2 regions of the Pectobacterium sp. A5351 genome follow, and region 2 is predicted to be linked to the other one. Evidence: predicted binding sites of a transcription regulator. Region 2 holds the regulator's gene; the other holds the start of a gene.

Region 1 (11,099 bases), 930 kb from region 2:
GAGGCCTTGTAAAGTATCACTACGCTCAATTGCCTGAAAAATAATCTAACGTAGCGTATTTGAACGTAAAACCGTCACACAGTAGATAAAATAGCGCAACTTATCTCCAGCACTCTACAAATTGCAGAACAACACGCGAGCACAGGCTGGAAGGATGAAAAATTTGTAGAGTTTTGTAGAGTAAAGAAGGGTAAACCACCTTTAATAACGTTCCGAAACTATTTATTCTCTGGCATTGGATAATAGCACCTGAAGAGAGAGTCGCTGATATGGATCGTATTGTTGTTTCTTCTACTCGTGAAAGCTCGCTACTCAGCACGCACAAAGTGCTGCGCAACACCTATTTCCTGCTGTCGCTAACGCTGGGCTTTTCCGCCGTTACCGCAACGGCAAGTACCGTACTTAACCTGCCTGCCCCTGGCTTGATTCTGATGCTGGTTGGGTTTTATGGCCTGATGTTCCTGACGCACAAACTGGCAAACAGCCCTGCGGGTATTCTGGCGGCATTCGCTCTGACTGGATTTATGGGTTATACGCTGGGCCCGATTTTAAGCTCGCTAATTTCTTCCGGCGCAGGCGACATTGTTATGCTAGCGCTAGGCGGCACGGCACTGGTGTTCTTCTGCTGTTCAGCCTATGTCTTAACGACACGTAAGGATATGTCCTTCCTGTCAGGCATGATGATGGCAGGATTCGTCGTTCTGATTGTTGCCGTCATCGCCAATCTGTTCTTGCAGATTCCGGCATTACATCTGGCGATCAGCGCCCTGTTTATTCTGTTCTCTGCGGGTGCCATCCTGTGGGAAACCAGTAACATCATTCACGGTGGCGAAACCAACTACATCCGGGCAACCGTTAGCCTGTATGTCGCGATATATAATATCTTCGTTAGCCTGTTGAGCATTCTGGGCATCATGCGTAACGACTAAGTCTCGTTTAGCACTACACCGAGAAAGCCCCTGTCGGGGCTTTTTTTTATTCCGGCGTAGACAGAAAAATTTGCTAAACTGCGGGCTGATTTATCGCTGGTGGAGAGAAAATGTTGGAGTTTGAAGGACGCACAATCGCAACAGACGCGCAAGGTTACCTAATGGATAGCACCGCGTGGAGTGAAGCGTTGGCTCAGGTGTTAGCAGAACAAGAAGGCATCACGCTAACTGAACCGCATTGGGAAGTTGTCCGGTTTGTACGAAATTTTTATCAGGAATTTAATACATCACCCGCGATACGCATGTTGGTTAAAGCGATGGCGCAAAAGTATGGCGAAGAGAAAGGAAACAGTCGCTACCTGTATAAACTGTTCCCGAAAGGGCCTGCAAAGCAGGCAACGAAAATTGCCGGCTTACCCAAACCGGTCAAATGCATCTAGCGTCATCCGCTTTCAATAGCGGATCGTAAAACCCTCATAGTCCGTCTTGCCGTGTGGCTCAATAAGCACCTTATCCACTCTGGCGCTTCGTGGGCCTCCTTGCTTCAGCCACTCGATCAACACCTCTACCGCATGAGGTTCGCCGTTTGCTACCACTTCCACGCTACCATCATCGCAATTGCGCGCATACCCATTGAGCCCCAGTCGCCTGGCCTGATGCAACGTGCTGTAGCGAAATCCCACCCCCTGAACCATGCCATAGACATAGGCGACAGTTGCTATATTTGCCATATTTCCCCCTTTTTCCATCCCAATAGGCTAAACAACATTTCACTAACTGGGCTGTATCTTCTAAAAATTTACACCATACTATTAATAATATGTTCAGCCCGTAGTTCATCAATGAACAGATCGCTTGAAAAAACGCTGTACGCTAAAAGGCGTTATCGGATGCGGTAATCCTCCACGTAATCCGCAGCGAATAGAAAGTGTAATCTATTTCCAGGGGGTTATATGATCATCTGTAAATTTGGCATCGGACAACAGATTCGTCATAAGCTGCTGGGGTTTCCGGGGGTTGTTATTGATATCGATCCCGAATACTCATTAGAAACGCCCACCTGGGAAGAAATTAGCGGCAACGACACGCCGCGTTCTGAACCGTGGTATCACGTAGTGATGGAAGATGATGAAGGCCAACCGATACATACTTATCTGGCTGAAGCACAGTTAATCAAGGAGGAGCTTTCTGAACATGAACATCCTTCGCTCAATGAATTAGCCGAGGTCATTCAGCGCCGTGCGCCACATCTGCGCCATTAGCTTTTCCCGACGGCAAATATTGGCTACTGAAAACAGACATTGGCGATGTCGTGATACTCAACATCGCCCTGCGTCTGTGACCTAGTTTCCCCAAACGCTTATTTACCCAGACCCAGCCGTGGGATTTCAATTTTCGGACAGCGATCCATCACGACTTTCAGCCCAGCATCGTTCGCCAAAATTGCCGCTTGCTCATTGATGACGCCGATCTGTAGCCATAGCACACTAGCGCCAATGGTGATTGCCTCTTTGGCAACCTCATAAGCCGCTTCCGGTTGGCGAAAGACATCGACCATATCAACCGGTTTAGGAATATCCGCTAAGCTGGCATACGCTTTTTGGCCCAGGAGCGTCTGGCCAACCAATTTGGGACTAACGGGAATAACGTCGTACCCCTGCTCAAGCAAATACGCCATCACACCATAACTCGGGCGGGAAGGCTTATTGCTGGCACCCACAAGTGCAATGGTTTTTACCGTTTTCAGTACAGATTCAATATCACTGTCATTCATGCTATTCCGCCTCTGTTGCGTGATTTATTACAGTGTATCGCACATTCTACGAATAGCAGGAAATGGCTTAAAGACTCACCGTCTACACCCTATAGAACGAAAAATGCCATAACAGCCTGTTTCAAATTGAAACCTTTGACACATTCAGACAATTCCTCAACAATACTTGGATTGCGTGCCATTTGGGAAAATTATGAAATTCGACTTCATCACTGTCTGCCTCTTTATTGCAGGTTTCAGTTCTTCTGCAATTGCGGCAACAACGTTGAAATTAGATCAGAAAATCGATCTCCTGATGGTTGACGGGCAAAAAATGTCAGGTTCGTTGCTGAAAGGTGCCGATAGCCTCGAACTTGGTAGTGGGCAACACCAGATTTTGTTTAAAGTTGTCGATACCGTCGATGCCCAAACTGGTGTACCTGTGACCTATTTCCCTTCCACGTTGATTGCAGCGTTTAACACAGAAAAAGTGGCATCGGTGTCATTTAAACTCCCTCCGCTGCACACCCTTGAGGATCGCAAAAATTTCACTGCTCAGCCTCAATATCAACTACTTGATGAAAAAAATCAGGTTATCCCCGTACGTACCGATGCACTTGTCATTGCTGACAATGACCTGCTCGATATAGAGCGGAAAATGTCGGAGTACAACGCGGCAGCAAAAGGGGCTTCCGTTGCAGGTTTTGCCAGTGCACTGAATGAATCCGTAACCTGGTGATTTTACGCGCAGTCACATCAGATTTTTGATACCCGTTCGCCTTTTCTTGCTTTTATCGCTTTGCACTGAAACAGCGTTTCCGTAATCTGTCTGTACCCTAGCGTCAGCTTTACTACACCAGATTGAAGGACGTAACCATGGAGTTCACCACCCGTACCATCGCCGCGCAAAAACATATTGCGCTGGTAGCACACGACCACTGTAAACAATCCCTCCTGGATTGGGTTGGTACGAATAAAGAACAGCTCGAAGCGCACACGCTTTACGCCACCGGAACCACCGGGAACCTGATTCAGTTGAATACGGGACTGCCCGTAAAAAGCATGCTGAGCGGGCCAATGGGGGGGGATCAACAGGTTGGCGCACTCATTTCCGAAGGAAAAATCGATTTAATGATCTTCTTTTGGGATCCACTTAACGCCGTACCACACGACCCCGATGTGAAGGCGCTGCTGAGGCTAGCAACAGTGTGGAATATTCCCGTGGCCACCAACCGTGCAACGGCGGATTTTCTGGTCAACTCAGCGCTATTTAAAGAACCTGTAGAGATCGCCATCCCTGATTATCAGCGCTATCTGCAAGACCGCCTGAAGTCGTAGCCGCACATCACCATGGACCAGCGGCGAGCCACACCGTCGACGCTGGTTTCTGCTGCTCCACCTCTCTACTTTCGCTTTTCGTTATCCTGGCTTACGCTGCGTCGGCACGTCTAAGCGATGAAGATGTTCAATAAACACCGAGGGATTCGTCACATCCTGTAGCAACCAGACGCGATGTTTCGCTCTCGTCAACGCCACATACAGTAAGCGACGTTCTTCCGCATCGGGGAAATCTTCCGGTTCAGGTAACAGCACCGCCTCAATCACAGATTCCCTTGCCGGTGCCGGGAAGCCGTCTTTCCCTTCATGCATACCCACAATAATGACATATTCCGCCTGCTGCCCTTTACTGGCATGCACGGTCATGAAATCAATATGCAAATTCGGCCATTTGGTCGCGGCCTTATCCAAAATGGCAGGACGTAAATGATGGTAGCGGGCAAGCACGAGAATGCGTTCATCCGCTTTTACAAAGCCGCTCAGTTTGTCCAGAAGTGGCTCAAGTTGATCCTGAGGTAGGATAGTCACCGCTTTTTTATCCCCCTTACTTAGGCTATTAAGCGGTTTCTTCAACTGATACGGGTTTTGTTGTATGAACGTATTGGCAATTTCACCAATGCGCTCATTAAAACGATAGGTAGTATCCAGCGCGCACTGCTCACCTACGCCGAAATGCTCTTCAAAAGCCGTCGTCAACGTCAGTTCAGCACCGCTAAAGCGGTAAATGGCCTGCCAGTCATCCCCTACGGCAAAAAGACAGGTACGGCTATTCTGTCGACGCAGTGCTGCCAGCAGGTTCGCACGCTGTGGCGAAATATCCTGGAATTCGTCCACCAGAATGTGTTTCCAGGGGCTAACAAAACGCCCTTTATCCAGCAGGTTTACAGCCTGATGGATGAGGCCAGAGAAATCGACCGCGTTTTCATCCTTAAGTGCCTTTTTCCAGGCTTTCAGCAACGGCGCCATCAGGCGAACGCGTTGCTGAAATTCGCTCCGAATGGATTCTGGTGCCAGCTCAACCATTTCGCTCTGACTGCCGCCATGCATACGCATCAACCCTAGCCACCGCTCTAGTCGCCCGGCCAGTCGCCCCGCGAGTTTCGGGTCATGCCAGAAATCACCTTCTGGCACATCCCACTCCAGCTCTTCTATTAACCAACGCCGCCATCCGTTAGCCTGCGTTTTCTTCTCGGCACATTGCTGCTGCCAGTGAGAAATCAGCAGTTCCCGACGCTGTTTCGCATCGCTTTCCAACTGGCTTATCATCGGTACCTTACGACTAGCCTGCTGAATGATGTGCAATGCCAGCGAATGGAACGTCTTGGCCTGAATGTCGTTCGTGTGGAGTCGTTCCTGAATGCGCTCATTCATCTCTTCTGCTGCTTTACGACCAAACGCCAGTAGCAAAATTTGATCGGGCATGGCTTCCTGCCGATGCATTAACCACGCCGCTCGAGCCACCAGCACGGAGGTTTTCCCGCTGCCTGCGCCCGCCAGCACCAGTACGCCCTCTTCGCCATTTATCACGGCCTTACTCTGCGACACGTTTAATGGCGAACTCTCCACCGTTTCAAAGAAAGATTGCTCTGCCGCCAACGTGCGATCCATCCATGCCTGATTCGCCGCAGTGCGCATCTCATCGCCCAGCTCAAGCCAGCGCAGGCAGTCCCGGTAGTTATCACGGCAGTTATCAAAGGTTTCCAGACGAGAAACAGGCAGGGGAAGCGCTGCCAGAGAATCGCGGATAGCATTCTGCAACGTTGACAGCGCCTGACGGCTAAACCATTTATCCTGCTGCATCAGCGCTTGAATACTGTCCGTTTGACGCTGCAAAACCTCGGCGCTGACCAGACTCATCGCCTCGCTCCAGCCAAGCCAAGACTTGAGAAGAGAGCGGTAAAAAGCCTGCGTTTCCTGCCATTCTGTTCCGTGCAAGCGCACCACTTTCCCGGCTGGCAATTCAAATTCCAGCTCTCCCCACACCAGCCCTCTTTTACAGTGAATGCCCAGCAGTTGGTTAAAGGGGATCAGGTATTGATGTTTATCGCCACTCACTTCGACACCGGCATTCAGTAACCGCACCCGATTGTAAGGATGCCGGGCCAGATGTTTACCTAACGAGGTGGATTTCAGTTCCATGATGTTCGCGCCATGACTATGTGAGAGGTTATTCGTCCATTTTTCGTCGTTTATCTGTTCCCTAGTTTACCCGTTATCAGACTTCACGCTCTAGCCTTAAAAACAGGTTAGAATATCCTAATGCTTAATGTGATAATTCTTTTACCATCAGCGAGTTTGGTTACTTTACCGGGTTACCTTACACGTACAGGAGAGATTATGCGTACTGTGTTGAATATCCTTAACTTCGTATTAGGTGGTTTTTTCACCACACTAGCCTGGCTTCTGGCGACGGTCGTCAGCGTGCTGCTGATTTTTACCTTACCGCTAACACGCTCATGCTGGGAAATCACTAAGCTGTCGCTCTTGCCTTATGGTAATGAGGCCATCCATGTTGATGAACTGCGACCGGATGAAAAGAGCACGATTCTCAACGCCGGCGGCTCTCTGCTGAATATCTTCTGGTTTATTTTCTTTGGCTGGTGGCTTTGCCTGTCGCACATCATTACAGGTATCGCGCAGTGTATTACGATCATTGGCATTCCCGTTGGCATCGCCAATTTTAAGATCGCTGCCATCGCGCTGTGGCCAGTAGGACGTCGCGTAGTTTCCGTCGAACTTGCACAGGCTGCGCGGGAAAATAATGCCCGCCGCCGCTTTCGCTAACGGCATTTAAGGATATTACGTTGCTCACCTTTGCCCCGGGAATTCGCCGCTATGTGTACAATAGCAGTTGGCTATACACCATTCGTATCCTCATTGCACTCAGTGGTGCGGCAGCAGTTCCCTGGTGGCTAGGTCAGCCAACATCGACCATTCCCATCACGCTTGGTGTCGTCGCGGCCGCCCTCACCGACCTTGACGATCGCCTCACCGGGCGTCTACGTAATCTGTTCATTACGCTGGCCTGTTTTTTTGTCGCGTCCGTCTCGATCGAACTGCTTTTTCCCTATCCCTGGCTGTTCGGGATTGGCCTAGCGGTATCGACCTGCGGCTTTATTCTGCTCGGCGCATTAGGGCAGCGCTATGCGACAATCGCATTCGGCGCACTGCTGATCGCGATTTACACTATGCTGGGCATCTCTCTTTATGACAACTGGTATCAGCAGCCCATCATGCTGCTGATCGGCGCATCGTGGTACAACCTGCTTACACTGTTCGGCCATCTGATCTTCCCAATCCGCCCGTTACAGGACAACCTCGCGCAGTGTTATCAACAGTTGGCCCGCTATCTGGATGCAAAAGCCAACCTATTCGATCCCGATATTGAAGAAGAAACCGACAAACCCTTGATTGATGTCGCGATGGCAAACAGCCAGTTGGTTGCGATACTCAACCAGACCAAGTCTTCGTTGTTAACCCGTCTGCGTGGCGATCGCGGACAACGTGGGACGCGTCAAACACTGCACTACTATTTTGTCGCTCAGGATATTCACGAACGGGCCAGTTCGTCGCATGTTTACTATCCGCAGCTGCGTGAAAAGCTGCGCTATAGCGATGTCTTATTCCGCTTTCAACGCCTGCTGAGCATGCAGGCCAAAGCCTGTCAGCAACTGTCGCAATCCATTCTGTTGCAGCAAAAATATCAGCATGATAGCCGCCTTGAGCGGGCTTTCGTGCACCTTGAATCGGCTATTGCGCGCATCGCGGCCAACAACATGGCGGATGCTACGCAAATCAAAGCGCTCACTTATTTATTAAATAACCTGCGCGCGATTGATGCCCAGTTAGCGACAATCGAATCCGAACAGGCTATTGAGCAAGAAAATAACCCGGAAAACACGCTGGCAGATGACAAAATCACGGGGTGGAGCGACATCCGCTTGCGCATTAGTCGCCACCTGACGCCCCAGTCGGCGCTGTTCCGGCATGCTATCCGTATGTCCATACTACTCTGTAGCGGCTACGCGTTGATTCAGGTCACGGGGATGCAGCACGGTTACTGGATTCTGCTGACCAGCCTGTTTGTTTGCCAGCCAAACTATAACGCCACCCGGCGACGGCTGACGTTGAGGATTATTGGGACTTTGACCGGTATTTTACTCGGCTTGCCTGTCTTATATTTCGTCCCTTCACTGGAAGGACAACTCACGTTAGTCGTCATCAGCGGCGTGCTGTTCTTTGCCTTTCGCAACGTACAGTACGCACACGCGACCATGTTTATTACGCTGCTTGTCCTGCTCTGCTTCAACCTGTTGGGCGAAGGCTTTGAAGTCACGGTGCCACGTATTATCGATACCTTATTGGGGTGTGCCATCGCATGGGCTGCGGTGAGCTTTATCTGGCCGGACTGGCGTTTTCGCGGTCTGACAACCGTCATTAATAAGACATTAGACGCCAACTGCCGTTATCTGGACGCAATTATGGTGCAATATCATCAGGGGAAAGATAATAGCCTGCCTTATCGTATCGCCCGCCGGGATGCACATAACTGCGATGCCGAACTGGCATCCGTTGTGTCGAATATGTCTTCAGAACCTCACGCAACCCGGAGCAAACTGGACAGTGCATTTCGCTTCATGTGTCTGAATCATACGTTGTTAAGCTATATTTCAACGCTCGGCGCACACCGCGGGAAAATTACTTCGTCGGAAACGCTGCTGTTGCTGGATGATGCCGTTTGCCATGTTGATGACGCGCTACACGGTAGCGAAGAGGAAAGTGTGCGTATCAATCAGGGATTGAAAACTATTACCGCCAGCATTCAATCCCTTTCACCTGAGTCAGACAGTAAAGAATCATTAGTTATTCAGCAAATCGGCCTGCTGCTCGATCTTTTGCCTGAACTCGTACAACTAAAAAATGACATGATTACACAGTAAGAATAAGGCGAATTTCTTAGTGCTTGGATCCTTTGGAGACAGCATTATTTTTATACCATTCCAACAGTTCGTTGCGGATACCTCGAGGAAGCGCCGCCTGATGCGTGCCACAAATGGCACCAGCAAGCGCCAATAGCACGTTGACACTCAGATTAGTGCGGACCTTCCGCAACTCAAGATAGCTGTTTTTCGCGCCATAATGCTGTAATTCATCGACATTTCTTATTCCTGCTTTCCACAACAGGCGTTCAATATCGTGGTTAAGATTCGGGAGATCTTTTAGCCGTCCGTTGGTGTTTCTGACAGCTTTATCATACTGCGCGCCAACCAACGCCAAACGGGCAAAATACAGGAGCTGCACAGGTTCTTGCCATAATGCTTCATCAACAAGAAAATAATTCAACGGAACTGGCATACCGCGCTTGGTATAAATCAGATTAGGCATATCACGCTGCTGAAAATATTTTTCATCCTTCTTACTGGCGCGAAGATAAAGCTCCCCTTCTGACACCAGCCCAAAAATCGTTTTATTTGCTGCGATGCTGTAGCCACCAAATTGGGAACGTGAGGTGATCTCCCCCAAAGATGAAAAAGAATGCTGAGATTGCAAAATCCTTTTTCTGCATAATTGCTTCATTGCCATAATCCTTAGTATTAAAATGATTTCTTCCTGAACAATTAAAAATATCTGTAGCAGGAGCAAATAATTAAACACAGCCCCGATGCGGCTTCAAACAGTAAATGTGTTTACTGTCTCTTGCATAAGGAATATGCGAAGCGCTTTCAAAAAATCAGGTTGATTTTCACGCACACAGCGGATACTGTATACCCATACAGTAACACTATGGGTAGAACTCATTATGCGTACGCAATCAATCAGCTCTCACAACATTCAGTCGTCATCGTTTTCTGCAAATCAGCATGCTGCGGAAACCTCGATCAGCACCGGCGGAATTATCAGCGAAATCGTGTACAACGCCGATCAGCCCATAGTCACACACCTGCTATTGCCGCTCTTACAGCAGCTAGGTACGCAATCACGTTGGCTGTTGTGGCTTTCTCCTCAACAAAAATTGAGCCGTCCCTGGGTACAGCAATCTGGCTTGCCGCTGGATAAAATGGTGCAACTTCACCACATCAATCCGCTGTTTGCAGTGGATGCAATGGAAAGAGCCTTGCTGACAGGAAATTACAGCGCGGTGTTATGCTGGCTACCACACGAATTAACGGAAGAAGAGAAAGTCCGGCTACGCCGCGCCGCACAGGCAGGAAATACGTACGGCTTTATTATGCGGCCAGAAAGTACTGGCGGTGACGCCTATAGACTATTTCCCAGCCTTAAAATTCATTCGACATTGTATCATTAAGTAAATTAAGAATTTTCTCAGCCCTATCTGGTTATGTGCTATACAGATCGCCGCAGAGCGGTATTCTGTGGGCCTTTTTGGGTATATTTAATACAGCTAAATGGCGTAAGATCTGTCAAAAGCATCTACTATTTGTTAGCAAGTATGTATGAATCGTGCGATTTTCTTATGACGCAAATCACATCATACTTGTAACTTTCTCATCACGTTGTAGACTTTAGCTCGCTGGAGTTGCTCTTTTATAACGTCAGTTGACTGGCAGTAAGTCATAAATAAGAGCAAAGTATCCAACCAAAGGATTTTAACCAAAGGTTTATTAGCCCTCCAGGTTAATTACCGATTTGGATGATAATGAGGCGTAAAATGAAAAAAACAGCTATCGCAGTTGCAGTGGCACTGGCTAGCTTCGCGACCGTCGCGCAAGCAGCTCCTAAAGACAATACCTGGTACACCGGTGGTAAACTGGGTGTGTCTCAATTCCACGATACCGGTTTCTACGGAAATGGTTACACTGGTGTCAACAACAACCCAATCAAAAGCAAGTTAGGTGCTGGTGCATTTGTTGGCTATCAAGCTAACCCGTACTTGGGCTTTGAACTGGGCTACGACTGGCTGGGTCGCATGAAATATGCAGGTTCTACTTCTAACGTAGCAGACAGCGCTAGCTTCAAGGCACAAGGCATCCAACTGGCTACTAAACTGAGCTACCCAGTTGCGCCTGATCTGGACGTTTACACTCGTCTGGGCGGTTTGGTATGGCGGACTGACAGCC
Region 2 (11,099 bases):
GAAAAAGCGACGCTGGAAGATCTGGGTCAGGCAAAACGCGTTGTGATCAACAAAGACACCACCACCATCATCGATGGTACGGGTGAAGAAGCTGCGATTCAGGGCCGTGTTGCTCAGATCCGTCAGCAGGTTGAGGAAGCAACGTCTGATTACGATCGCGAAAAACTGCAAGAGCGTGTGGCTAAACTGGCTGGCGGCGTAGCCGTTATCAAAGTTGGCGCAGCAACTGAAGTTGAAATGAAAGAGAAGAAAGCACGTGTTGAAGATGCCCTGGCTGCGACTCGCGCTGCGGTAGAAGAAGGCGTAGTGGCCGGTGGTGGTGTGGCGCTGGTTCGCGTTGCAGCGAAACTGGCTTCTCTGACTGCTCAGAACGAAGATCAGAACGTGGGTATCAAAGTTGCGCTGCGCGCGATGGAAGCGCCACTGCGTCAGATCGTTTCCAACGCTGGTGAAGAGCCATCTGTGGTTGCCAACACCGTTAAAGCGGGCGAAGGTAACTACGGTTACAACGCCGCAACGGAAGAATACGGCAACATGATCGACTTCGGTATCCTGGATCCGACCAAAGTCACCCGTTCTGCGCTGCAATACGCAGCTTCTGTTGCGGGTCTGATGATCACCACTGAATGTATGGTAACCGACCTGCCGAAAAGCGATGCGCCTGACTTAGGTGCTGCTGGTGGTATGGGCGGCATGGGTGGTATGGGCGGCATGATGTAATGTGACGCCATTGTCGCCGGAGCGATTTTCCGGTGACAGGGAGTCAGGTTACAGAAGCGCGTCTTTCTGTCCTTCCAAGAGCACTATCCGGTCACGATACCGGGTGGTGCTTTTTTTATGTTCCTCATTTCTGTTTAATCAATTCAATGCATTACTGAGGTGAGCGCTTTTGCGTTTGCCGATTTCCTGCCGGATTACCTGATAAATGAGTCAAGGCGCATCGTGATGGTTGTCGCGTATCCCGCGACATTGCCGAAATGTTGCCACATCGGGGATGAATTGGTTTATAGCGTGTTATCGGGGGAAGCATTCTGCGCTACAATAGGGGCGCTTACTTTATTTACGAATGCTGTTATTTGGCAAAGTAACCCTGTTTGGAGTAGGGACAATGTCTGACGATGCGTCTACGCTTTTGCGCACCATTTCCTGGTTTGCTGAACCTCCTTCGGTATTACCTGAGCATATTGGTGACTGGCTGATGGAAGCCCATTCCATGACGCAGCGGCTTGAAAAATATTGTGCTCAACTCAGGGTCACACTTTGTCGTGAGGGATTCATTACGCCACAAGCGCTGGGTGAAGAGTGCGAGCAGTTACCATATAGTGAACGTTACTGGCTGCGTGAAGTGGTGCTGTATGGTGACGATCGCCCCTGGCTGTTCGGCCGTACCCTTGTTCCGCAACAGACGCTCGACGGCACTGATTCAGCCCTGACGAAAATAGGCAACCAGCCGTTAGGTCGTTATCTGTTTGAGCAGAAATCGCTGACGCGTGACTACATTCATACCGGATGCTGCGAAGGTTTATGGGCGCGGCGTTCCCGCTTGTGCCTTTCGGGTCACCCTTTATTGTTGACTGAGCTTTTCTTACCGGAATCACCGGTTTATTACGTACCGGGTGATGAAGGTTGGCAGGTAATTTGAGGAGATAAATCCTTGGAAAGAAGTGTTACAGCAGGGAAATGGCTGGCTTATTGTCGCTTGATGCGGATTGATAAACCGATAGGTTCTCTGTTGCTGCTGTGGCCAACGCTATGGGCGCTGTGGCTGGCGGGAGGGGGAGTGCCTGCGCCGTGGACGCTCTTTGTGTTTGTCGCTGGCGTTTTCTTGATGCGTGCGGCGGGCTGCGTTATCAATGATTATGCCGATCGGCATTTTGACGGCCATGTAAAACGTACCGCTTCTCGTCCCTTGCCCAGCGGTGAAGTGAGTGAGCGATCTGCCAAAATGCTGTTTGTCGTGCTGGTTTTGCTGGCGTTTGGTCTGGTGCTGACGCTGAATAAGATGACGATCTGGCTGTCCGTTGCGGGGCTGGGACTGGCATGGGTTTATCCGTTTATGAAACGGGTCAGTCATCTTCCTCAGTTTGTGCTGGGTGCCGCGTTTGGCTGGTCGATCCCGATGGCGTATGCCGCGGTGAGTGAAAGCCTGCCTGCAACCTGTTGGATGATGTTTCTGGCGTATATTTGCTGGACGGTTGCCTACGATACCCAATATGCAATGGTGGATCGCGATGACGATCTGAAGATCGGGGTGAAATCCACCGCGATCTTATTTGGCCGCTTTGACAATCTCATCATCGGATTATTGCAGTTTAGCATGCTGGTGCTGCTGCTGATTTTAGGAAAGATCAGCGGATTGGGAACCCCTTACTACATTTCGCTGCTGGTGGCGGGTGGGATGTTTGTCTACCAGCAAATCCTGACAGCCGGTCGTGAGCGCGATGCTTGTTTTAAGGCGTTCCACAATAATAAATACGTGGGAATGGCGATATTTATTGGTGTGCTGTTTGGCCTGTAAGCTGAACATCAGAGACAAAAAAGCAGCGATTTCTCGCTGCTTTTTTATGGCAGAACATCTACTGTGTTTGTAATGCTAAACACATCTGCGGTTTGATTGCGGCATATCGTCCGCCATTTTCCAGCCTGACTACGCCTGCGTTGTCTCTTCTACTGCCTGACTATCGGCTTCCATTTCAGTAGATGAGCTGGCGCTTTCAATGGTCAAACGCACTTCCGGGGTGATCAGATCGCCGAGAATGTTGTAGATCGCCACGATATCGCCTTGTGCCGCTTCCGCGCTGTCGGTGATATACCCTTCTGTTCGTAAGGTCGCGACCAGCGTTGAGAACACCGCTTTATCAAAGAACTCTGGAGCGTTGATACCGTGCAGGACGGACAGGCGTTGTGCCATATTCCGGCTCTCTTTCTCCAGCGTTCCACGGTTGATTTCTGGATTTGCACATAGCAACGACAGCGTAATCGCATAGCGTTGCAGCGTTTCACGTACGCCTGCTGACAGCAATTGCAACGTACGGATGCGTGGCGGATTGATAGCCAGTTCGCCGTCGCGGCTGCATAGTAATTGCTGTTGAATCAGCTCGTTAGCCAACGTTTCCAGTACGCCCGGTAACTGCTCTTTGGAATAATGCAGGAACAGTTCAGATTGCAGCAGCGGATAAATCAGCGCGATCTGTCGTACGACTTCGGCAAGCGTAATCCGGCGATGATGGATGACGATGCTGGCGATCAGCGACGGTAAGACCAACAGATGCTGGATGTTATTGCGATAGTACGTCATCAGAACGGCCTGCTCGCGCGGCAGAATGATGATATCGCCAATGCTGTCCTTCTCGACTTCGAACTTGTTCATGCTCAACGCATGTTCCAACAGTTCATCCGCTGTCTTTTTCGGAACCGTAATATCTTTGTGGTAAGGAACCTGGCGCAGCAGTTGCAGATAGCAATCCAATTGTTCTTGCATTTGTTCACGTGTCAGTGAACGTTGGCGTGATGCCAATAAGGCCGTAGAACACAGGTTCATCGCGTTTGCTGCCGCAGAGTTATTGATGCGTACCATGATATCCATAGAGATATCCTGCACCGTCGGCGTTAACCAGCTTGGACGCTGTGCTTCGATAGGGTCAATCGCATCACGCCATTGTGGAACATGCTGGTTCAGATAGGTGGTCAGCGGGAGCGGTTCACCGAAGTTCACATAACCCTGACCCAGATTACGCAGTTTGCGCAAACCGCGCACCATCTGCATAAAGCCTTCTTTTTCCTTCACCGCGCCGCGCAGCTCTTTCGCATAGGTGCCGACTTCCATCACATGCTCGTAACCGACATAAATCGGCACCAGCGTGATAGGGCGCGTACCGCCTCTGAGCATGGCCTGAATGGTCATAGCCAGCGTACCGGTTTTGGGCTCCAACAGACGACCGGTGCGCGAACGTCCACCTTCCATGAAGTATTCCACCGAATAGCCGCGGGCAAACAGTTCACCCAGATACTCACGGAAAATCGTGGAGTACAGCTTGTTGCCCTTGAAGGTACGGCGAATGAAGAAAGCGCCAAGACGGCGGAAGATCGGCCCCGCTGGCCAGAAATTCAGATTGATGCCCGCGGCGATGTGCGGCGGTACTAAGCCCTGATGGTACAGAACGTAGGACAGCAGCAGATAGTCCATATGGCTGCGGTGACAGGGCACATAGACGATACCGTGACCATCCTGTGCCAACTGGCGAACGCGTTCGGCGTTATGGACGTTGATCCCTTGATAAAGGCGGTTCCACGTCCAGCTTAAGACGCGATCTGACAGACGCACGGCTTCGTAGGAGAAGTCGGCGGCGATTTCTTCCATCAGCGCAATCGCGTTCTGCTGCGCTTTCTCAGTAGAAATCTTCTTACTGCGCGCCTCATCGTCCACGGCTTTCTTGATCGCTTTGGAATCCAGCAGCTTATTAAACAGTTCCTGACGTACCGGCAAACGCGGGCCAACTGCCGCCAAACGCTGGCGGGAGAAGTGCATACGCGCGACACGTGCCAGTTTGTGGGCTATGGTTTTGTCTGTGCCATGCTCGGTTGCCATATAGCGCAGCGACACCGGGCTAGAGAAACGGACAAAGCTGTCTCGTCCTAACCACAGGACGGCGAAGAATTTCTCAATGCCGTTGAGCAGCCGCAGGTGCGGTGTGGCCTGAGAATGGCCTTCCCGACCCGGAGAACGTCCAAACATCACGGAAACCGGCACCATCTGTACGTCTAAATCTGGATTGGCACGATGCAAGTCCAGATAGTCGTGGAACAGCTTGACGGATTTCTGCTTGGGAACGTAATAGCGGAAGACGCGCGGCCCGTCATTAATAAAGACGTGGCTAGGAAGTTCGACGCCATTGAATTCGAACGATAGCGAAGGATCGGGTAGCCCCAATGCCAGGCATTTCGCACGTAGCGTCAAGAGATCCGCCTGAGAGTTATAAGGCAGAACATAGAGTATAGGACGTGAGGGATCTAACCCCAGCTCGACCACGGGATCTGCGGGAATAACTTTGCTTTTAACCAGCAGTTTCAGTGGGAGATTCAATAATTTATAGTAAATTTTACGCCAACCTGACATAACAACTTGGAGCCTCTTGTTAGCAATGCGCCGCAAGGATACCAGAAACTGCGCCGGAGATCTGTGGTGATGAGACAACATGAGCGCGTTAAAATGCGAACTATTTTACGTAAAGAATGGAGGATAAATGAATAAAGCAACGGGGATGACCCGGATTATTAAGGCGACCGGTTATTCCCTTAAGGGGCTAAAGCAGGCGTGGCATCATGAGGCAGCGTTTCGTCAGGAAACCATACTGACAATTGTCGGCGTGATTATCGCGTGTTTGCTGCCGGTTACGCTGGTTGAAAAACTGCTGCTGATCGGGTCTGCCGTATTGATTATGCTTTTTGAGTTGGCTAACAGTGCGATTGAAGCGGTTGTCGATCGTATTGGCCCTGAGCATCACGAATTATCCGGAAGGGCAAAAGATATCGGCTCGGCGGCTGTTTTTGTTGCCATCGCGTTAGCGGCTGTCGTGTGGGGCAGCATCCTCTGGCAACATTTTGCCTGACGGTACGCATAAATGAATAAAAGTCAGAGGCTTTGCCGATATCTCCATTCCCAATTGTGGCTTACCTGTATATACTCACAGCAAGACTGTATAAACAACCAGGGGGCGGAATGAAAGTATTAACAGCAAGGCAGCAGCAGGTTTATGACCTGATCCGCGATCATATTGCGCAAACCGGAATGCCGCCAACGCGGGCGGAAATTGCTCAACAACTAGGGTTTCGCTCTCCCAATGCAGCTGAAGAACATCTGAAAGCGCTGGCCCGTAAAGGTGTGATTGAAATTGTATCGGGCGCGTCTCGTGGTATTCGTCTGCTGATGGAAGAAGAGACAGGTATTCCTCTGGTTGGTCGTGTGGCCGCAGGTGAACCGCTGCTGGCGCAGGAACATATCGAATGTCGCTATCAGGTTGACCCTGCGATGTTCAAACCCAGCGCTGATTTTTTGCTGCGGGTGAGCGGTATGTCGATGAAAGATATCGGTATTATGGATGGTGATCTACTGGCCGTGCATAAAACAGAAGATGTCCGCAATGGTCAGATTGTCGTCGCACGTATTGATGATGAAGTGACGGTGAAGCGCCTGAAAAAGCAGGGTAATACGGTGTATCTTCTCGCGGAAAACGAAGAGTTTTCCCCTATTGTGGTCGACCTGCGTGAGCAAAGTTTTTCGATAGAAGGCTTAGCGGTTGGCGTCATTCGTAACAGCGACTGGAGCTAACGGTTCACAGAGATGCACTACTCGTCTATCTGAGTCAGTGCATCACCCTCTTTGTGTTAATCGCTTCATGGGCTAGTCACTTTATGTGTGGGTTGCCCCGCGTGTTAATCTGCTATGTGTATATATTTCGTTACATTTAGCGTGTGTTTTTTGCGATTCCCCTTACCACCTGTTTTTTCACTGCTTTTGCGGTGATTTTCTCTTTCTTAACACCTTATCCAGCTACAGATTCCTTGTTTCCAATTTTAAGTGAAGTATTCAGCTATAATTTTTATCAAGGTAAGCATTTTAATCTTTTTTTTGGTCGTTTGGTGATTGATCATCAGCCATCACATTTAGGTTAGCCCGGCAATCAAGGGAGACAGTGGCGAAGAACGCTGTGATGGTTCACACCATGATGACGCTGCTTACTGCATAGACCGATTTATCTGACACTGACGCCTGCGTCTGTAGTCATGATTTATTTATGCGCAATACACCTAAGGTACGGAGATTCTTATGAATAAAGACCAAGCCAGCGGTAACTGGAAACAGTTTAAAGGTAAAGCAAAAGAGCAATGGGGCAAATTAACGGATGACGACCTGACGGTCATCGAAGGTAAACGTGGCCAACTGGTAGGGAGAATTCAGGAGCGTTACGGGTACGCAAAAGAAGCGGCAGAGAAAGAAGTGAAGCACTGGGAAACGCACCACAAATATCATTGGTAGTGAATGTGATGCTTCTCCGTAGAAAAGGACGATGGCCCTCAGGGCTATCGTTTTTTTGTGCTGAGAAAACCCCTGTCATGCGGGAGCTTCCATCAATGAGCATTAACGCTTTTTAATCGGAACCGTATGGTCGTGATCGCAATGATCCGGCTGCTTGCACGATGCCACTTCCTGACAGCCGCCACACAGCCCGTGAGCTTCCACTACGCTGTGACGTAGCGTAAATCCTGACTGCTGTGCCAGGCTACGTAGTGTTTCTTCCACACCTTCGGTTTGACGTTCCGTGACCTGCCCGCAGCGATCGCAGATGAACAGGGCTGACGTATGGCTGTGGTCTTCGATATGGTGGCACAGCACGTAGCTGTTGTTTGACTCAACTCGATGAATGAAGCCTTGTTCCAGCAGAAAATCCAGTGCGCGATAGACGGTCGGCGGTTTGGCCTGAGGTTCGGACACTCGCAGCAGATCCAGCAGGTCATAAGCGCTGATAGCGCCGGACTGCTGCGCCATTAGACGTAAAACCTCTAACCGCTGCGGCGTGAGACGCACAGCGCGCTGCTGACAAATCTGTTCAGCCTGGGCAAGAAGTTTGTCCTGTTTGGTTGAATCCATTGTCATATCACCCTGACGCATTGAGGAACAAGACGGATATCTTACCACGACTGAAGAAAAACGCCGAACTGGCGGCGTTTTTCTGCGAAAACAACGAACAGGGGGACTACACGACCAGATCGATGAGCAACGCCCGCAACGGTGTTTCTGCTTGTAGCGTCAACGCTGTTTCTTCCTTAATAAAGGCGCCGTCGCCGCAGTGTAGTGTTTCACTGTTCTGATTGCCTTTTACCGCCATTGAACCGTGGATCAGTTGGAGGTATGCCTGATTGCCCTGTAGCGCGATTGTGCTTTGCTCATTCTGCTGGAGATCGACATGATGGATCCAAACCTGCTGGCGCAGTTGCAGACTGGTCTGTTCACCTTCTGGCGAGGCAAGCAGAGTATGGCTTGATGAATCTAATTCCATACGCTGTAACGGACTGTTCTCTCGGGTCTGGCAGGCGTTAAGCCACAATTGCAGACGCGTCAGTGGCTTACTGGCGTTGGTATTATGTTCGCTATAGCTGACGTTCGGCTGAGTCGCGAGCAACAGAACATCGCCAGCTTTGGCCTGAATGTGGCGGCCATTGCTGTCGCGGTATTCAGCTTCGCCCTGAAGAATAATGTTCAGAATATCAACCCGTGGGTAGGTTCGTGGCTGGAATGATGCCCCCGGCGCTAATACTTCCTGATTGAGCACACGCAGAGAAGCGTAGCCCAGCAATTGTGGATCAAAATAGTGACCAAAAGAGAAGGTGTAGCGTGCCTGCAACCAGCCATAGTCGGCCTGGCCGCATTGCCCCGCTGCTCTTCGTGTGATCATAATTTTTATCCCCCAGATAATTATTTATTAAACCGATAGTAATTGTGTGGACGTTGGATTGTTAGCTAGTTAATCTGGTGGGTATATTCAAAATTCCTGAATGAGTATCAAGATGGCGAAAGAACGAGCATTGACGCTGGAAGCCTTGAGGGTGATGGATGCGATCGATCGTCGTGGCAGCTTTGCCGCTGCGGCAGACGAACTGGGTAGGGTGCCTTCGGCGTTGAGCTATACCATGCAGAAACTGGAAGAAGAGTTAGATGTGGTGTTGTTCGATCGTTCTGGCCATCGTACTAAATTCACGAATGTCGGGCGCATGCTGCTGGAACGCGGACGTATCCTGCTGGAAGCTGCGGATAAGCTCACGACGGATGCGGAAGCACTGGCGCGCGGCTGGGAAACGCACCTGACGATTGTGACGGAAGCGCTTATTCCGACTCAGCGGCTTTTCCCATTAATCGATAAGCTGGCGCTTAAAGCAAATACGCAAGTATCGATTCTGACAGAAGTGCTGGCAGGGGCGTGGGAACGTCTTGAGCAAGGGCGTGCCGACATCGTGATTGCGCCGGACATGCATTTTCGCGCGTCTTCAGAAATGAATACCCGCAAGCTGTACACGATGAATAACGTGTATGTTGCCAGCCCTGAACACCCCATTCATCAAGAACCTGAGCCGTTGTCGGATGCCACTCGGGTGAAATATCGCGGGATTGCGGTGGCGGATACCGCACGCGAACGCCCGGTGCTGACCGTGCAACTGTTGGATAAACAGCAGCGTCTGACGGTGAGCTCGCTGGATGATAAGCGACGTGCGCTGCTGGCGGGATTAGGTGTCGCGACCATGCCTTATCCGATGGTCGCGCAAGATATTGCCGAAGGGCGTTTACTGGTGATTGGGCCGGAGCATCAGATGGAAAGCCAGATCATTATGGCGTGGCGGCGAGACAGCATGGGCGAGGCGAAATCCTGGTTCCTGCGTGAAATTCCGAAGCTGCTGAACCAGCCCTAAATTCCGCGCTTTATTATGGCAAGGTGTGGGCTACACCTTGCTTTGTATTTCATTGACGAATCGTACTTCATTAATAATCGTACTTCGTCGCTAGTCGACAACATCTTAGTATAAACTGACAAACGTCTTATCTCGGTGATGAGGCTGGTTCAGGTCTTGCTCTGGGCCCAGCGAAATCACACCATGTGGATTAATCGTGCCGTGGCTACGATAGTAGTGATGACGAATATGCGCCATATCGACGGTATCGGCGATGCCAGGCATCTGATAAATATCCCGCAGAAAGCCGAACAGATTGGGATAATCGCTCAGGCGATATTTATCGCATTTAAAATGCGTGTGATAGACCGGATCGAAACGGATCAGCGTCGTCCACAGCCGCAGGTCGGCTTCGGTTAACCGATCGCCAGTCAGATAGCGCTGTTTTGCCAAAATAGCTTCCAGATCGGATAGCGCGGCAAAAACGGTCGTGGCCGCTTCATCATAGGCCGACTGACTCGTCGCAAAACCGGCTTTGTAAACGCCGTTGTTGACCTTGTCGTAAATCCAGCCGTTCAATTCATCAATCTGAGCGCGTAGCGCTTCTGGATAGTAATCTCCTGCCGTTGCGCCCACACCGTCAAACGCGCTGTTCAGCATACGGATGATATCGGCGGATTCATTACTGACGATGGTGTGTTGCTCGGTGTCCCACAGGACGGGCACGGTCACCCGACCGCTGTAGTCCGGTTTGGCGTGCAGGTAGAGTTGGTAGAGGAATTCGTGCTGATAAAGTGAATCCCCCGTTGCTCCCTCAAAATCAGTCCCGAACGTCCAGCCGTGATCGAGCATGAGCGGATGAACTACCGACACCGCGATGTGATCTTCTAGCCCTTTCAACTGTCGCATGAGCAGCGTGCGGTGTGCCCACGGACAGGCGAGCGAAACATAGAGATGATAACGACCGGACTGGGCAGGAAAGCCGCCTTTGCCGGTGAGGCCAGGTGTGCCATCGGGCGTGACCCAGTTGCGGAATGCGGATTCTGAACGCTTAAAGTGACCGCCGGTAGATTTGGTTTCATACCAGGTATCGTGCCATACGCCGTCAACCAGTTGTCCCATAAATCCTCCCGTTAGTGAGTGATGATAAGACGACGGCAAGCCTGGTATGCTTGCCGTCCAATTTGCGATTTGACTATTAAGTGTAGTACAGGCTTGAAAAGACCCGTCTTACCACTTTTTGCCCAGCAGACGGTCGATGCTGAATGCGCCGGGGCCCGTTACCGCCAGCAGGAGGTAGCCGCCAGCGATGGTCAGGTTTTTCATGAACATCAATTGGTTCATGCCTTCCGAAAAGTTAGAGTGGAAAATCAGTGCGGTCAGCAGCGTAAAGCCCGCAGTGAACAGTGCAACAGTACGTGTCAGCAAGCCGAACAGCACCGCCAGACCACCACCTAGTTCCAGCAAAATGGTCAGCGGCAGCAGGAAGGTCGGTACGCCCATCGCCTGCATGTATTGCTGTGTTCCCGCATAGGCATCACCCAGCTTACCGTAACCTGCCACAATAAACAGAATCGGCATTAAGATACGTGCAACCAGTAGTGCAGTGCTTTCTAAATTTTTCATCATCTCTCCAATTGATTTTGTTGTGGGCTATA

Evidence for each region. The regulator LexA, encoded in region 2, represses DNA repair genes until DNA is damaged. The targets are predictions, from matches to a motif close to TNCTGTATGTACATACAGNA.
Region 1: the regulator LexA is predicted to act here: its motif matches at 9,780-9,799, upstream of sulA (SOS-induced cell division inhibitor SulA).

What each region holds. Positions count from the first base shown of each region.
Region 1 is NZ_CP116477.1:1,476,144-1,487,242, reverse strand. It holds gene yccA (FtsH protease modulator YccA) at 270-929, shown strand; gene tusE (sulfurtransferase TusE) at 1,040-1,369, shown strand; gene yccX (acylphosphatase) at 1,382-1,660, opposite strand; gene hspQ (heat shock protein HspQ) at 1,883-2,191, shown strand; gene O1Q74_RS07015 (CoA-binding protein) at 2,290-2,703, opposite strand; gene O1Q74_RS07010 (DUF2057 family protein) at 2,897-3,421, shown strand; gene O1Q74_RS07005 (methylglyoxal synthase) at 3,559-4,020, shown strand; gene helD (DNA helicase IV) at 4,102-6,159, opposite strand; gene O1Q74_RS06995 (YccF domain-containing protein) at 6,358-6,804, shown strand; gene yccS (YccS family putative transporter) at 6,825-8,960, shown strand; gene O1Q74_RS06985 (TfoX/Sxy family DNA transformation protein) at 8,977-9,597, opposite strand; gene sulA (SOS-induced cell division inhibitor SulA) at 9,821-10,327, shown strand; gene ompA (porin OmpA) at 10,691-11,099, shown strand, end outside.
Region 2 is NZ_CP116477.1:548,497-559,595, forward strand. It holds gene groL (chaperonin GroEL) at 1-720, shown strand, start outside; gene ubiC (chorismate lyase) at 1,109-1,642, shown strand; gene ubiA (4-hydroxybenzoate octaprenyltransferase) at 1,655-2,518, shown strand; gene plsB (glycerol-3-phosphate 1-O-acyltransferase PlsB) at 2,648-5,116, opposite strand; gene O1Q74_RS02555 (diacylglycerol kinase) at 5,244-5,609, shown strand; gene lexA (transcriptional repressor LexA) at 5,720-6,328, shown strand; gene O1Q74_RS02565 (CsbD family protein) at 6,827-7,036, shown strand; gene zur (zinc uptake transcriptional repressor Zur) at 7,139-7,648, opposite strand; gene O1Q74_RS02575 (pirin family protein) at 7,755-8,453, opposite strand; gene O1Q74_RS02580 (LysR family transcriptional regulator) at 8,566-9,462, shown strand; gene O1Q74_RS02585 (glutathione S-transferase family protein) at 9,568-10,563, opposite strand; gene O1Q74_RS02590 (DoxX family protein) at 10,672-11,067, opposite strand.